One region of the Dokdonia sp. PRO95 genome, then DNA from elsewhere that is predicted to be linked to it. Evidence: riboswitches for the same ligand, from Rfam matches in the RefSeq annotation. Region 1 holds a riboswitch; the other holds the start of a gene.

Region 1 (9,015 bases):
AGTGGATGGTACTACCAGATTTATATACTGTAGTGGAGTTTTCTCAAGGTAAAAGCTTGCGTTTTAATTACCAGATGACTGCCCAGTATACAGACGTAAATAACTTTGCCGAAGGCTTGTTGTTTAATAACTACAACAGCCTCTTTAGAGGTAATCGAGATATAGAAAATGCCATCTATCACGACGTGAGTTTAAATTATTTTAGCTTCAGTATGTTCAACTTTACGAGTCTTTTTGGGGGTGTTAATTATAGCCGTCGTGTAGATCCTATTAAGACAGCCGGTGACTTTATAGGTATAAACAGAATATCAAGGCCTGTAAATAATACAAATTTTGCAGACCAGACGTTAAGTGCAAATGCGCGCTTCTCAAAACGTTTTAAAAAGTGGAAATTTAATGCAAGCGCAAGAGGTAGCTACAGTGATCTTAATAACATTGTAAATACAGAAGACCGTAATACAAAAAACTTAACCCAAAACTATACAACGAGTGCAGAGACTAATTTTAAAGAAGGTCCCAATTTTGAAATAGGTTATAACTTTACGAGCACAAACTCAGATAATGGGGTGACAGATAGAACCTTCTTTACAAATAGACCATTTGCAAATGCAGAGTGGAGTTTTGGTAAAGGATTTACAATTGCTGCAGACTGGAGCTTGTATAACTATGACGATAATGACGATAGTACTGAGATAGAAAATAGATATTCTTTCTTAGAAGCAAATCTGTACTATAAAAAACCAGAAAGTAAGTGGGAGTTTAGAATACAGGCCACAAACTTGCTAGATGTAGATGTGATAAGTACAAATAGTGTAAATGATTTTACCATCTCAAATACAGAGTATTTTGTGCAGCCTCGTATTGTAATGTTCACAGTACAGTATAGTTTGTAGTATATCTACAAGAAACACTTTTTAAAAGCGACTTCATTCTTTATGAGGTCGCTTTTACTTTTTTTAATTACTTTAGAAAAATGATACAAGAAACTTATGATAAAACACGGGTAATCAACTTTTCAGACGCTGTATTTTCTATTGTAATGACACTTCTCATTCTCGAGGTGGGTGTCCCTACTATAAGTGAGATTAATACAAAACCTTTCAAAAGTGTTCTATCTGCTAGAATACCAGATTTTATTGGGCTTTTTGTGAGTTTTATGGTTAGTGCGCTCTACTGGATGGGTCACATAAAATTAATGCGTTACGTAAATGTGATTTCAGGTAAATTACTTTGGATAAACATCTTTTTTCTACTCGCTATCGTCGTATTACCATTCTCAACTGCGATGTATATAAATGGTTTTGACCAAGCTGGTCCTTTCATATTTTATTGTATTAATCTTAGTGTGATAGGGTTTTTTAATATAGTGATGTTGCGATATGTGTATCACTCAGAAAAGCAACTCTCGGGTTTTACTAGGTTACGATATCGTTGGTACAGAGCTAGGGGTCTTAATGTGATGATTATTTGGGTAATTGCTGGTCTTATAGCAAGCTCTATGCCTAGCCTCTCACGTTTTATATTTTTACTTCTTTTTGTTGTTCAATTTCTTATTGATCGTCGTTTTAAGAAGAAAATGACACTTGCCGAGTAGTGTTAAAAATGTGGTAAGTATAAGGTTTACGCTTTCGCGAAAGCGTAACTTTAAAGAAAAAAGCTATGAAATATCTCTTAGCCTTACTGATCACAACTACTATGAACACGACACCGCTCTCTTTTGATTTTGGAACTACTTGCAATACTTGTGATGACTGGTTTGTCGTGCTTGATGGTGTGATGGGAGGATTATCTACGGGTAGTATTGAGCAAACTAAGGAAAGTATCATCTTTCGCGGAAGCGTAAGTCTGGAGAATAATGGTGGTTTTGCATCATTGAGAACTCCTTACCAGTCGTATGATTTGTCGGGTTATACGACCGTGACTGTGCGATATAAATCCACAGGGCAAGATTTTGGGCTCACGCTCAATAAGTATAAAAGATTCTGGAGACCGAATTATAAAATAAACCTACCCATCACTCAAGGGGAGTGGAAAACCGTCACCTATAATCTCGCAGATTTTGGCACCTACAGACTGGGGCAACCTCTGGAAGGGCAGCCCGATAAAGAAGATCTTGCAGAGATTATACGTCTCGGACTGATCTCAAATACAAAAGCCGCAACAGATTTTGAGATAGAAGTAGATAAAATCATATTTGAGTAACTACATTTCTGTCATTTTGAGCCTGCCGAGAAATCACATCACATTGAGCGCATATGAGTGATAACATACAAAACAAAAAAAGGGAGCCACTAGGCTCCCTTTTTTACTATCTATACGGATAGATTATAGGTTAAAAGCTTTTTTTACTTCCTCTACATAATCTAGTTTTTCCCAAGTAAAGAGTTCTACTTCAACTTCCTTTTTCTTACCGTCAAAGCTTTCAAAAGTTTTTGTCACCACTTCGTTTGTACGTCCCATATGTCCATATGCTGCAGTCTCGCTGTATATAGGAGAGCGCAGTTTTAATCTGCTTTCTATTGCAGCTGGTCTCATATCAAAAAGTTCGGTCACCTTTTGAGCAATCTCACCATCAGATAGCGACACATTTGATGAGCCGTAGGTATCTACAAAGATTCCCATAGGCTCAACAACACCTATTGCATAAGATACTTGTACAAGTATCTCATCTGCTACTCCGGCAGCTACTAAGTTTTTTGCAATGTGACGCGTTGCATAAGCTGCAGAGCGGTCTACCTTTGATGGGTCTTTTCCAGAAAAAGCACCACCACCGTGAGCTCCTTTACCACCGTACGTATCTACTATAATTTTACGACCTGTAAGACCTGTGTCTCCGTGAGGTCCACCTATCACAAACTTGCCCGTTGGGTTGATGTGATACTTAATATCATCATTAAAGAGCGCAGCGATATTTTCTGGTAGCATTCCTACTACGCGCGGTATAAGAATGTCTTGTATGTCACCACGTATGCGGCCTAGCATTGCCTCATCTTCATCAAAGTCGTCGTGTTGTGTAGACACCACAATAGCTTCAATGCGTTGCGGCACATTATCATCACTATACTCAATAGTAACTTGTGCTTTGGCATCTGGACGTAGGTAGGTAATCTCATCATCCTCACGGCGTAGTTTACCTAGTTCAATGAGTAGTCTATGTGATAGCTCGAGAGCTAGTGGCATATAGTTTTCAGTTTCCTTAGTCGCATAGCCAAACATCATACCTTGGTCTCCTGCACCTTGCTCTTCTTTGCTCTCGCGGTCTACACCACGATTTATATCGTCAGACTGCTCGTGTATGGCAGACAGTACACCACAAGAGTTACCGTCAAACATATACTCCCCCTTTGTGTATCCTATTTTATTAATAGTCTCACGGGCAATTTTTTGAACATCTAGGTATGCATTAGACTTTACTTCTCCTGCAAGAACTACCTGCCCAGTTGTAACTAGGGTCTCGCAAGCAACTTTAGACTGCGTGTCAAAAGCAAGAAAGTTATCGATAAGTGCGTCAGAAATCTGATCTGCAATTTTATCAGGGTGTCCTTCAGAAACAGATTCTGAGGTAAATAAATAAGCCATTTTTTAATTTTTTGTCAAGAAGTAGATTTGACGAGTGCTGGGTAGAAACATAACACAAGAAATGTTAAAGTCTTGTGTTTGATTTTAGCCATTTTTTTTTGAGGTTGCAAGCAGTCAAATCTGTCCTCGTTATTATGGGGACAAAAGTAAAGAAACTTTAATGATATAAATAATCTATTACCCTACCAATCTGGTAGGGTAATGTTATTTTTTTGTGAAAATTTTCTAAGACCTATTTTCTGCTTTTATGGAGGTATTAGAAAAATAGTTTTTTATATAGATTAAATACAGTTTAATTTTTGTCTAAATGAATTTAACATAACTTTATTTAGAAAATTATTCTAAAAAGTTTGTTTTTCTAAAATTGTTTTTACAATATTTGTGCTCACAAAGTTCAACAACTTATTGAAATGTTATCAAGAAAGGCTGAGGGAATGACCCTATGAAGCCTTAGCAACCCTTTCACTTAGAAAGAAGGTGCTACATTCTACCCAAGAGTCGCTCATTACCGAATCTTGAGGATAGATAACATCGAGCAGTACCGCTCAGGTACGTGCTTATGTTTTTTCTTATAATATTTTTCTTAAAAATCTTGAGAGCCTGTAAAAAGGTTTAAGAGACGTTTGGCTTTTGTTTTTAATCCTTTCACACAGGGTGAGAGGGAATCTATTAAACTCAAAAAAAAGAAAAATGAGTACACAAAAATTAGCAACCAAAGCGTTGCACGCAGGACACGATTATGCAGCAAACGGAGGAACAAGAGCCGTGCCTATTTACCAGAGCACTGCCTACGTTTTTAATGATGCAGACCACGCAGCAAACCTTTTTAACCTCTCTGAGCCAGGTTTTATCTACACACGTCTTAATAATCCTACAAATGATGTGCTAGAGAAGCGCCTCACAGAGATAGAAGGAGGGCTGGCAGCTGTAGTAACCGCATCTGGTACTGCGGCAATTAACACCACGCTACTTACACTGTTAAAGCAAGGGGACCACGTAGTAGCCTCAAGTAGTCTCTATGGAGGAACGTATAATTTACTAAGTGTGACGCTTCCTCGTTTTGGGATTACAACCACTTTTGTAGATCCTTCAGATCCAGAAAATTTTAAAAACGCAGCACAAGAAAATACCCGTGCCTTCTTTGTGGAGTCACTAGGTAATCCTAAGCTGGATGTATTAGATTTAAAAGGTATTTCCGCTTTCGCGAAAGCGCACAAAGTGCCTTTCATTGTAGATAACACAGTGGCAACTCCAGCGCTTCTTAACCCAATTGAGCACGGGGCAGATATCGTGATTCACTCTCTTACAAAATACATAAACGGTAATGGTACCGCACTAGGTGGAGTAATCATAGATGCAGGAAAATTTGATTGGAGTAATGGTAAATTTCCTGAGTTTACAGAGCCTTCTGCAGGTTACCACGGCTTAGTGTACCACGATGCACTAGCAGAGGCAGCGTTTATTGCAAAGGTGCGCATAGAAGGATTGAGAGATCACGGTGCGGCGTTGAGCCCATTTAATGCATTCCAAATATTACAAGGGCTAGAAACACTAGAAATTAGATTGCAAAAGCACTCGCAAAATGCACTTGCACTTGCGCAGTGGCTAGAAACTCGTGATGAGGTGGCGTGGGTAAACTACCCAGGCCTTGAGTCAAGTAAGTACAATGATCTTGCAAAGCAATACTTGCCTAAGGGACAGAGTGGGATTGTCACCTTTGGTATAAAAGGTGGTTTTGAAAGTGCAAAAACTATTGCAAACGAGACTAAGCTTTTCTCACTACTCGCAAATATAGGTGATAGTAAATCACTCATTATACACCCAGCGAGTACCACACACCAGCAACTCTCAGACCAAGAGCAAGAGGCAACTGGAGTGACTAAAGATCTCGTGCGTCTTTCTGTAGGTCTTGAGAATATAGAAGATCTTAAAGAAGATCTCGTAGCGGCTTTTGCGCGCGTAGATAAAACTGTTTTAGTGTAATTAATTGTGATGCTCCAGCTAGCTTTTTTGCCAGAGCTAGTTGGAGCTTTTTTACAATAAGTAGCCTTTCACCCCATCTTAAACTGCAATACATATGCTTAACATAGTATCCATATCATCTTTTACCACACGTTCTGGTTATCATTGTGATCTCGAAGTGTCATACCAGCTGGCGGGTCAGGTACTAGGTACGGCACCTGTAGTACTGGTTAATCACGCGCTCACGGGTAACTCTACCATAACCGGTAATAAGGGCTGGTGGAGTGATTTGATAGGTAAAGAAAAAGCTATAGATACAGGTTGCTACACCATACTATCTATAGATATACCAGGTAATGGCCACGCAAGCACGCAGCGCATTACAGCTTATAAAGAGTTTACAAATTATGACATCGCACGCATACACGGGGAGGTGCTACAGCATCTTAACATAACATCACTTTTTGCCGTTGTAGGTGGTTCCTTAGGAGGGCAGATAGCCTGGGAACTCGCAAGCCAACAGCCGCAGCTTATAAAACATTTAATACCCATTGCGACAGACTGGAAAGCGACAGACTGGGTGATAGCACAATGTCACATACAAGACAGCTTTCTTACCCATTCTAGCCAGCCCGTAGCAGATGCGCGTATGCACGCAATGACCTTTTATCGCACACCAGCTTCTTTTAAAGAGAAGTTTAATCGCAGTAAGCGCGATGAGCAATTATATAATACACAAAGCTGGCTTAATCACCACGGCATAAAGCTCTCAGAACGATTTTCGCTATCGGCATATAGGCTTATGAATCAGTTATTGCTTAGTGCAGATATTACACAAGGAAGCAAAGATTTTAAAGAGTCCCTGTGTGACTTTACCGGTACCGTGCATCAAGTAGCTATAGATACAGATGGACTTTTTCTAGCAGATGAGATGTATGAGACCCACTTGCAATTACAAGAGATGGGTGTCTCATCTACCTATGATGAGATTAAATCCATACACGGTCACGATGCCTTTTTAATAGAATATGAGCAGTTATCAAGCTTTGTAAAACCCATTTTTTCAACACAATTATGTCACAAATAAACATCGCCATTTTTGGTATAGGTAATGTGGGGAGCACGCTCATCACACAGATTACAGATTTTAATAAAAAGTCTTCTAGTAAGCAACTTAACATTTTTTGTATTGCAAACTCTACACTGGCATTATTTCAAAATGAGACGACAGGCAGCTGGAGTGCAGATTTTGAGAACCAGGCACATCCATACACACTTGATGATATTTACGCTTACGCGAAAAAATTAAAACAACAACAAGAGTCAAATCACGATGATAAAAGCTCGTTTATCGCGGTAGATGTAACTGCGAGTCAGCAGTTTGTAGAAAACTATGTAGCTCTCGTCGAAAATGGATTTCATATTGTAACGGCAAATAAAATTGCAAACACACGCTCGTATGATTTTTATAAAACCCTGCGTAAATCCTTAAAACAGCACAACAAGAAGTTCTTATACGAAACAAACGTAGGAGCAGGACTGCCTATCATTGAGACCATAAAAAGTTTATACGATAGTGGTGAAGAAATACATAAGGTACGAGGTGTATTTTCTGGCTCTCTTAGTTATTTGTTTAACACCTTTTCGGCAGAGGATAAGAGTTTTTCAGACATATTACTTGAGGCAGATGCGTTGGGACTCACTGAGCCAGATGCTAGAGAAGATCTATCTGGTAAAGACGTGGCACGCAAGCTCTTGATTTTAGGGAGAGAGGTAGGACTCACAAAAGAGTTTGACGATGTAAAAGTACAATCACTAGTGCCTAAAGCTTTAAATGGTACCACTACCTTACCTCAGTTTCGCGAAAGCGTAAAAACCCTTGATGCCATTTTTGAGAAAAGTAAATCCCAACTAGGAGCAAATGAAGTGTTGAGACACGTAGGTGAGTTAGATTTAAAAACACAACAGCTTGAAGTAAAACTAGTGCAAGAGTCTAAGCACACAGCACTGGGGCAAACGCAAGGTGCAGATGCCGTTTTTGAAATTTATACAGACTCCTACGGCGACCACCCACTTGTGATACAAGGAGCTGGCGCAGGAAAGGCAGTGACGGCAAGAGGCGTGCTGACTGATATTTTAAAAATCACGACAAGCCTTAATTAGTTATGAGCACGGCAATTACAAACGCACTAAAGGAGCGTATCCTCGTGCTAGATGGTGCGATGGGAACGATGCTACAGGCATATAACTTTAGTGAAGAAGATTTTAGAGGAGAGCGCTTTAAAGATTTTCATCGGTCTGTAAAAGGTAATAATGATTTACTGTCACTCACGCAGCCTGCCGCAATTGCAGAGGTGCACCGCAAGTATTTTGAAGCGGGAGCAGATATTGTGGAGACTAATACCTTCTCGAGTACCACCATCGCAATGGCAGATTATGAGATGGAGGAGTATGTGTATGATTTGAATTACGCTTCCGCGAAAATTGCCAAAAATGTCGCTCAATCCATAACCACAAAAGAACCTCACAAACCACGATTTGTAGCAGGGAGCATAGGCCCTACAAACAAGACAGCGAGTATGTCGCCAGATGTAAATGACCCGGGTTATCGTGCGGTGAGTTTTGAAGAACTTAGAGTTGCTTATAAGCAGCAAGTAGAAGCCTTGCTAGACGGTGGTGTGGATTTGCTGCTGGTAGAAACTGTGTTTGACACGCTCAATGCAAAGGCTGCGCTCTTTGCGATAGATCAGGTAAAAGAGGAGCGAGGGGTAGACACGCCAGTAATGATTTCTGGCACCATAACAGACGCCTCTGGTAGAACGCTTTCTGGGCAAACGGCAGAGGCATTTTTAATTTCAGTATCTCATATTCCGCTGTTGTCTGTTGGTTTTAACTGTGCGCTAGGTGCTAGTCAGCTGCAGCCACATCTAGAAGCCATAGCAAGTAAAACAGAGGTGGGTGTTTCTGCACATCCTAATGCGGGATTGCCTAATGCCTTTGGGGAGTATGATGAAACACCAGAGCAAATGGCAACGCAGATTAAAAAATACATAGATAAAAACCTTGTAAATATTGTGGGTGGCTGCTGTGGCACCACACCTGCACACATTAAAGCCATTGCTCAACTAGTAGCCAATGTAACCCCTAGAAAATGTAAGCTATAATGAATGTGACTCCTAGATATATGCGACTTTCTGGTCTTGAGCCTTTAGTGATTACGCCAGAAAGTAATTTTATAAATGTAGGAGAACGTACTAATGTCGCGGGGTCAAGAAAGTTCTTGAGACTCATTAAAGAACGACAATTTGAAGAAGCACTTTCTGTCGCTAGAGATCAAGTAGAAAACGGTGCGCAGATCATCGATATTAATATGGATGACGGTCTCATAGATGGCAAGGAGGCGATGGTTACCTTTTTAAATCTTGTGATTGCAGAGCCAGATATCGCGAGAGTGCCCATTATGATAGATAGTTC
Region 2 (9,015 bases), 1.3 Mb from region 1:
AAGATCCTAACGCTATATATTCTGTAGCTGTAGGTGGTCGTTATCTCATATCGAGATCTATTTCGATTAATGGGGAGTATTATTACACGCTACCTACCTTTGATGCGCACAGTGCTCGCAAGAATACGCTCGCTTTAGGACTTGATATAGAGACAGGCGGCCATGTTTTCCAATTGTTTTTTACAAATGCATTTGCTTTACACCCAGGGAAATTTGCTATCAATCAAAGCGGTAATTTCTTCAATCGTGATATTAACTTCGGTTTCAGCATACTGCGAGAATTCTCATTATAACAAATCAATTTAACTCTTATACCATGTACAAATCAATCGCAATTTTATTTCTAGTCTTTGCTTCAAGCCTTACTCAAGCACAAGAAAAGCTAGTTACTAGAACGGGCACTATCTCTTTCTCCTCAAAAACCCCTATAGAAAATATTGAGGCTACAAGTAATCAAGCAGCTAGCATTCTTAATATAGAGAAGAAGTTAATAGCTTTTAATGTTTTACTCAAATCTTTCAAATTTGAAAAAGCCTTGATGGAGGAGCACTTTAATGAAAAATATGTGCACTCAGATAAGTACCCATCTGCAAAATTTCAAGGAACTTTTGAAACGGATATTGATTTAAATTCTCCTCAAGTTTATGAAGATGTAAATATTAATGGCACTATGCTTTTTCATGGTAAAAAACAACCTACGTCTGTTAAAGCGACTATTGAAGTGATGAAAGACAAAACCTTAAAGGTAACTAGCGACTTTAAACTTGTTTTAGAAACATATGACATTGAAATACCATCTCTTGTAAAAGACAAAATTGCAGCAGACATTGATGTTAATCTTGTAGCAAATTATAAGTAATATGGGTAAAAAGATAAGTATTGTTGCGCTTTTAGTCATTGTAGGGGCTATTGTTTACGGGATCTATTCATTTAATAAGCCCGCAGAAAGTGTTACTACCTCAAATGCAGATTTGAAAGTTACGGCAACCACCTTAATTGACAAGATGGAATCTGATACAGAGGCTGCTCGTACCTTATTAAATCAAGTTATCGAGGTTACCGGTAAGGTCTCATTATTAGAAAAAGGAGAACAAACAACCATTGTTATTCTTAATGAGCAAATAAAGTGTGAAATAGAAAACGCTCAACTGGAAGGGTCCTTAACCATAGGAAATGAAATAACTGTGAAGGGGGTTTACAGTGGATTAGATGAGATGTTTAATGAAATTATATTATCAAAATGTCAGCTTATAAATTAATAATTGTACTAGGTCTACTCGTAATGACCGGCTGTACCTCAGAGCAAGCAGATGTTGAGTACCCTGTAAATGATGCTGCGGCTCAAGAGTATTACACAACTACACTGAAACAAGTCATTGATAATAAGTGTATTTCCTGCCATATATATCATATTGAAGGTAACAACCGCTACGATACGTATGAAAAAACTAAATCAAATATCGTACAGATGGTGAGTCGTATATCTTCTACTTCAAATACTGTAATGCCGCCAGCCGATGCTGTCCAACTTACTCAAGAAGAGAGTGAGAGTTTCCAGACTTTCTTAGCGTTATTAAGTGCAAATGAAGAAGAAGTTCCTGCAGCTAGAATACAAATAGAATGGACAGCATATAAATACCCAGACTACGACAATAGGGCAGGAGTGAGTGGTACCTTTGATGAAATAAGCTACGAACTGAACGAGAACGCAATTGCACCTATTGATTTACTCGATAATGCTAAGGTAACTGTAAACACAAGCTCTGTTAATGTGGGCAATGAGTCAGAGAGAACCACTAATGTAGGAACATTTTTCAGTGCCTTTACACCAGATATCATAGGAGATGTAATTAGTTATGATAACAATGAGGTCACCATACTTTTTGAAATGAATGGAATCACAGCAACAGAGACTTTTGATATTGTTGTAAATGAGGATAGTCTTGTGCTTTCTGGAAGTATTCCAGATATGAATATTTTTGACTGGCAGTTAGGTTATGATGCGCTAGATAATGTATGTGGTGATTATCATGAGAATAAAGTTTGGGAAGATATTGACGTAACAATTGTAATATTGACAAATCAATAAAAAATATGGCAAGCTAGATGATGCTATTATCTAACTTGCCTTTATTCGCTTTCGCTGGAATTTTATTTAAACACCATCTTCTTTTAAAAATTACCTCTTGCTTTAATATTGCTTAGTTCGCTTTCGCGAAAGCGTGATTATTTGTATCACTCTTAAAGATGATGTATAAGATTGTGACTACAAACAGCAATAGTAAATACCAAGTATTTGCTACAAGATGTAAGTAATTGATATTACCTTCTGAGAAGCTCAAGATCATCAAAACCTGGGCTCCATAAGGTAATAACCCCTGAAAGATACAAGCGAAAATATCCAGAATAGAAGCCGTTTTCTTATTATCTAACTCATATTCATCATTAATGGTCTTTGCGATAGGTCCAGCGACGATTATGGAAACGGTGTTATTTGCAATTGCCATATTGATGGTACTTACCAGCGCTGCAATACCAAGTTGCGCAGTTTTTTTACTCTTAATTAGTTTTTTAATATTCACTAAAATAAATTCAATACCGCCATTACTAGCCACAAGCGCAGCAAGACCTCCAGTGAGCAGAGATAACAAGAAAATCTCAGTCATATTTGTAAAACCTGTGTAAGCAATTTTAGTAGATTCTATGATGGTAAAATCACCATAAACGATCCCTAGTAAGGCTGCAGCAAGTACACCTACAAGTAACGTAACAAAAACGTTGAGGCCTACAATAGAAAGTATAATGACGAGGACATAAGGAGCAATTTTTATTACATCATATTCATAAACAACTGTTTCTGTAATATCTGTTGTTAGATCTACTCCTTGAAAAATTAAGATAGCGATTGTTATAAGTGCAGCAGGAACCGCAATCTTTATATTTTGCTTGAATTTATCACTCATTTTTGTTCCCAAAGATTGAGTGGCAGCAATCGTGGTATCTGAAATTACTGAGAGGTTATCTCCAAACATACTACCTCCTAGTAAGGCTCCACAAAGTATGGCAAGGTCTGCACTACTTTTATCTGCAAAACCAACAACAATGGGTGCTAAAGCTACAATTGCTCCCACAGATGTTCCCGTAGAAACCGATAAAAACCCAGCAATCACAAAAATACCTACGTAAATATATTGTATCGCAATATAATCTAGACCTAGGTTTACAATCGCATCTACACTACCTGTAGCATTAGTTATTGCGGCAAATGCACCAGCTAGTAGATAAATGAGGCACATGGTTAAAATTTTATCGTCACCACATCCTTTGAGGAGGATGTCAATCTTAGCATTTATAGTCTGTCTAAACATTATAAAAGCAACGATAATTCCAGCAATAACAGCCATAGGTGCAGGTAGAGCATAAAAATCATCTTGATAAATACCAACGCCTAAAAATGTAATTACAAATACGAAAAGCGGAATTAGGGCTGTAAATTTTGGGGTAATTTGTGTAGTCTGTGTCATGTTCTTCTTCATTCTTGCAAGGAGATAATAGCAATTAGATAGAAGTATGCGTTAACATTGTTTCCAATTAATTGGCTTATCTATTTAGCACCTTGCTCGTTATTGCAGGTTGCTATCTCCTTTGTGAGATTCTTGATAATTAATTTTAAAGATGTAAAACTAGTGTACAAACGATACCTTTTAGCTTAAAAAAAGTTAATTTTTTTAATGCTTACATAATCAAATAGATGACAACATATTTCTTGTGAATCGTCATCTATAATAAGGATATCAGTTTAAACGATTTGTAATCTGACGGCATTATCCTCATTACATTACATGAAGAGTAGTTTTTTTATTGACTCAGTTAACAGTTTATCATTTTGTACATTAAATTATAGATTTAATCATTAAAAGGTGGGTCATGTTATTTACACTATGATTTAAGGTTTTCTTTTTACGCTTTCGCGAAAGCGTAATTTTTCATTAAAATATGTAATTGATTGATAATACAGAGCTTAAAATATACTTTTAGTTATATTTGAAATTAAGTCTTTTACATCTATAGCAGCGTATCTATTATCAAGCATTTATGAATTCTTATTTACTAAGTAAATTTTACATTTTATTTTCAGCAATTACATTTTTTTCTAACTCACTAGATAATGATGACTGTTCGGTAAACGATTGTACAGATACATTTACAGTTGGTTATGAACATAATTTTGATACTTCTGAGATAAGTGATTGTTGGACTGTTAAAGAATTCCCTAGTAATTCTTCTTCTACATATTATTCTTTATCTGATGAAGTTTTTAGAGGTACAACAGGATATTCTATTCACTTAGCTGATACATCTCCAACAGCTAATGCTATTATTTTAATATCACCTGAATTACCTGATCTGTCAACTGACAAAAAACTAGAATTTTACATAAGTGCCTACGAAGGTGACTTAATCGTAGGGACTGTATCTGACCCAGAAACGCCTGAATCTTTTACAGAACTCAGTACGATTTACGAAGATGTTCCTTACGGGGAATGGGAAAGAAGAAGCGTTTATCTCAATAATTATAGTGGAACAGATAAATACATTGCTTTTAAATTGCAACAAACTTATAGAAGTCGTGGTGAACAGGTATTTATAGATGATTTTAAATATGTCCAATCTGTAGATTGTGTAAACCCCTTTGATATTACTGCATCAAATATTACAGACGATAGCGCTCAGATTAATTGGTCTGGTTCAGGCACTGAATTATTATGGGAATTTGAATACGAAATTCTTAATGTTTCTAATAGTACGCAACGGCTATTAACGTATTCACCCTCAATTGTCTTGGATAATCTTATAGAAGGCACAGAATACTCGATTAAGATCCGCTCAAAATGTGATACAGAAGCACTTTTTTCTGAGTGGTCTGATCCCATTCATTTCATGACAGCATGCATCCCTATAGAAGCAAACTACACTGAATCTTTTGAACATGCAACGGGTATAAACCCATGCTGGACTACAATCGTTAACAATCATAATGCTTTTGCTGATATACGTACAACTGAAAGTATTGAATTTAACTATCAACAGTCATGGGGAGAGTCTTTTAATGAGACCATACTGCCTTCTTCTGGAACTCAGTTTGTACACTTCTATAATGGTAGTGACTCTTCTTCGGCCCCGTCATCAGATTTTTACTTAATATCTAAGCCTATTTTAGATTTAGATAATAGTAAGCGAATTAGATTTAAATTGATTGTAAAAAGAAGATATTCATCAGGTTTTAACGAATCTAGTCTTCATATCGGTACCATGACAGATCCTAATAATCCAGATACTTTTGATCTCATTGAAACTATTACACCAGAACAAATGAGTGAGGTAAAACGCAATGGTTTACCCTTAGCACCTTGGAGAGAACATACAGTATATTTAAATGAGTTAAGTGAAAACTTTGAAGCCACATATATTGCTATACAGCATGGTGATGAATTTTATGATACTGAATTTTATCTTGATGATTTTAAATATGAAAATATTCCCTCGTGTACGGAGCCACTTTACTCAAAAGTTCTACACGAACGGTTTAATGAGGTTGATATAAGTTGGGATAGTTACAGTAATTCTACATCTAACTTATGGGAAATTGTTTATGGTCCTGTTGGCTTTTCCTTAGATACTGGTCAGCGTGTACAATCATCTACAGAGAATGTGACTTTACAAGACTTACAATCAAATACTAGTTATGATTTTTACGTTCGCGCAAAGTGTAATAATGATTGGAGTGATTGGTCTTTTGTCAATAATTTTACGACAAAATGTGAAGGATATCTCGCAGGCTATTCTGAGAGTTTTGAGACACAAGGAGAAGGACGTTTTGAAAATTGTTGGACAGCAATACGCCCTACCGGCAGCGGAAGTCCTTATTGGGATGATAGTCTTAATAATATTAGCTTAGTAGATGATGTAGGGCCTAATGGATACCCTGCAAATACTGGGTCTAATTGTGTGCGGATTTTTAATGAAATTGCCTATCCTACTGGTGATACTCCATCTGATAGAATAGTATTAGTATCTCCTAGGCTAGCTGATCTTGATAATTACAAAAAAATATCATTTTGGCTTCAACCAATATCTAGTGCGTATGCTTCCCCAAACGAGGTGATCATAGGTACACTTTCAGATCCGGATGATTACACTACTTTCACACCGTATCATACTATAACTAATGCTGCCGATAATGAAGATACTTACACAAAATATGAAGTGACATTTTCAGATTATGCCCTTACAGATAAGTATATCGGTTTTAAACAAGGGCCAAGCAATAGAAGACAAGTGATCCTTTTTGATGACTTTCATTATTCTGAGGTTACTTGTGTTACTCCTACAAGCCTAACGGCTTATCAATCAGAAGAAGGTTCTGTAACTCTAGAGTGGCAAGACAATAATAATCAAGAGAGTCCAGAAAGTTGGGAGATAGAATATGGCCCAAAGGATTTCGTTTTAGGAGAAGGCACTATAACTACAAGTACAACAAACCCATTTCAAATTGATGAGTTAAGTAATGGCAAATATGATTATTATGTACGAGCCGTTTGCAATGATAACTTAGGTTATAGCAACTGGAGTAATAGTTATTCATTTACTATAACATGCACTTTACAAGCTCCTTTTTTTGAGAATTTTGATAGTTACGATGCACAGGAACAACATCAAACGGATGGAATAACAGACTTTTGCTGGGAGAGGTCTAACCATGATCTTGCAGGAATAATTGATCGACAAAATTTATATGCTCCAATAAAGTCTGCACCAAATACTGCTTTTGTAAATGATTTCCCTACCTCTGAAAATTTGATGCCAGGGATGCTTGTATCTCCATTTCTAATAGATTTTGATAATACTAAAACACTTAGATTATGGTTAAGAAATGAAACAACAGGTCTCAATACTGTAGGCAGTGGTATTATTGTAGGTACAATGTCTAATCCACTAGATAGAAATACTTTTCACAGTTATACTACTATCGAAGCAGATGAAATTCAGACTTTTGGTCGTGAATTTTTTATTGATTTTTCAGAGTATACTGGAACAGATAAGCATATCGCAATCATTCATGATCAATCTTATGAGTACTCTCTGGTGATGATAGATGATTTTTTATATGACTCACAATCATCTTGTAATATTCCCTTAAATATAAATACCAAAAGTATTGGCACAAGTAGTGCAACCATTAAATGGGAAATGCTTAATGATAATAGTACCTACGAGATAGAGTATGGACCATCAGGCTTTGCGCAAGGAGATGGTATTATTGAAACTACTACAAATTTAAGTATTGACATTACCAATCTACAGCCAGATACTGAATATGACTACTACCTAAGATCTCTGTGTAATTCAAATGTAGCTAGTTCACCTACCACAGCTCTTCATTTTACAACTGCCTGTAGTATTGAAAGTTTACCTTGGGTAGAAAATTTTACAGAAATGGATACCTACGGAGAGGGAACTCTACCTAATTGTTTAAAAGGTGAAGATAACTGGATATCGAGCAATCAAAATTTATCCGAACATCTTGTTGGTGATGGTGATACGAATTTTATCTACGTAACTTTTGATGAATATGGTCTACGTACCTCATTAATAACTCCCATGTTTTACTTAGAGGCTGGAGTTACTTACAAGTTTATAGTTAAAATGAAAAGGGAAATAGGTGACTACAGTTCCCATAGTGTACGTGTCAAAATAGGGATGGGCTCAGAACATTGGTTACTAGATAATAATATTAATTATTTTTCAGGATTTGATTTTGGGTTTTATGAATACTTTCCAGTAGAAACAACGTTCACACCCGTATTAAGTGGAGAATATTCTTTCGGTTTGTATGTAGGCCATTCATCTATAGTAAACAGTATAGCGCTTGATTCTTTTAACTTAGACACTGCTTATGAAACGGCTATACCAGTTGAAGATGGTACTACAACACTGTTTGATTTTGAAGATGGTTTACCTTTTGGAATTATCTTAGAAAGCACGGAGTTCTCTAATAGTAGCTTAATTATTGAAAATGACAGCAATAGTGCTGTAAAAATGTTTTCTAAAGAAGGAGCAAATCCATGGAAAAATAGTGATAGTCAGCAAGAAAGTTGGATATTAAATCAAGATCGAATCTCTAAGGTAAATTTTGAAATTAATCCAAGCCAAGCTTCTGAGCTCTTAATGAAGTTTAAAGCAAAGCAAACTATTAGCGAGACATCTTCAGATTCGTCTTTAAGAGTAGTAGTCAATGGAGTTGTACAAGATTATATTTATAGTTCTGGCACAAATAATTATGATGATTATGAGATAGACCTTTCGGCTTTTATAAATCAAAAAATAAGAATTTCAATTCAACACCTAGCAAAATCACCTGATAACCATAACAATCAAAATAGCGTCCTTATAGATGATATCCTCCTTAAAACGGCAGATTCCACACTTGATACTGAAGTGTTAAATTCTAGAAATTTCACCTATTATCCTAATCCAGCAAAGAATAAATTATTCATTGATAGTCAACAACTAATTGATAGCATTGAGTTAATTAATATGTTAGGACAAGTTATCATGGAGCACAAAGTAGATGCGCAGCAGAGGGTTACACTTGATATATCAGACCTATCTTCTTCTATATACTTTATGAAAGTTTACACTGGTACAAAGCATTCTACAGTAAAAGTTATCGTTAAATAATCTAATCCAAGGTTTTGTTAGAGGTGCTCTTAGACAAAATACTCCATAGAAATGTGTATTTACCACATTAAGGTTTTGTATAATAATATTCCAAGCCTTTAGTCCTTGAAGTACGCTTTCGCGAAAGCGTAAAACATCCAACTCAAAGTATATTTATTGCAAAATTGGAGTCTTGTTATAGTGATAAAGTAATCATCTTTTTTAAAGAAATAATTACTTTTGCACCCCATTATGATAAACGAAACATCCCTATTATTAGATTTTGTAACAAAT

What was found. A riboswitch is a leader RNA that binds a small molecule or an ion and turns the genes downstream of it on or off. The one in region 1 is predicted to bind S-adenosylmethionine.
Region 2: it holds a riboswitch for S-adenosylmethionine, as region 1 does, so the genes downstream of both, D017_RS12700 (Na+/H+ antiporter NhaC family protein) here and D017_RS03325 (O-acetylhomoserine aminocarboxypropyltransferase/cysteine synthase family protein) in region 1, are expected to answer to the same signal.

The regions. Positions count from the first base shown of each region.
Region 1 is NZ_CM001837.1:766,088-775,102, reverse strand. Features, by position in the region: gene D017_RS03345 (carboxypeptidase regulatory-like domain-containing protein) at 1-893, shown strand, start outside; gene D017_RS03340 (TMEM175 family protein) at 974-1,594, shown strand; gene D017_RS03335 (CIA30 family protein) at 1,660-2,202, shown strand; gene metK (methionine adenosyltransferase) at 2,326-3,579, opposite strand; SAM riboswitch class I at 3,990-4,111, shown strand; gene D017_RS03325 (O-acetylhomoserine aminocarboxypropyltransferase/cysteine synthase family protein) at 4,270-5,562, shown strand; gene D017_RS03320 (alpha/beta fold hydrolase) at 5,657-6,628, shown strand; gene D017_RS03315 (aspartate kinase) at 6,616-7,704, shown strand; gene D017_RS03310 (homocysteine S-methyltransferase family protein) at 7,707-8,705, shown strand; gene metH (methionine synthase) at 8,705-9,015, shown strand, end outside.
Region 2 is NZ_CM001837.1:2,808,379-2,817,393, reverse strand. Features, by position in the region: gene D017_RS12720 (DUF5777 family beta-barrel protein) at 1-293, shown strand, start outside; gene D017_RS12715 (YceI family protein) at 317-859, shown strand; gene D017_RS12710 (hypothetical protein) at 861-1,259, shown strand; gene D017_RS12705 (YceI family protein) at 1,241-2,089, shown strand; gene D017_RS12700 (Na+/H+ antiporter NhaC family protein) at 2,202-3,536, opposite strand; SAM-I-IV-variant riboswitch at 3,572-3,668, opposite strand; gene D017_RS12695 (choice-of-anchor J domain-containing protein) at 4,096-8,742, shown strand; gene D017_RS12690 (hypothetical protein) at 8,974-9,015, shown strand, end outside.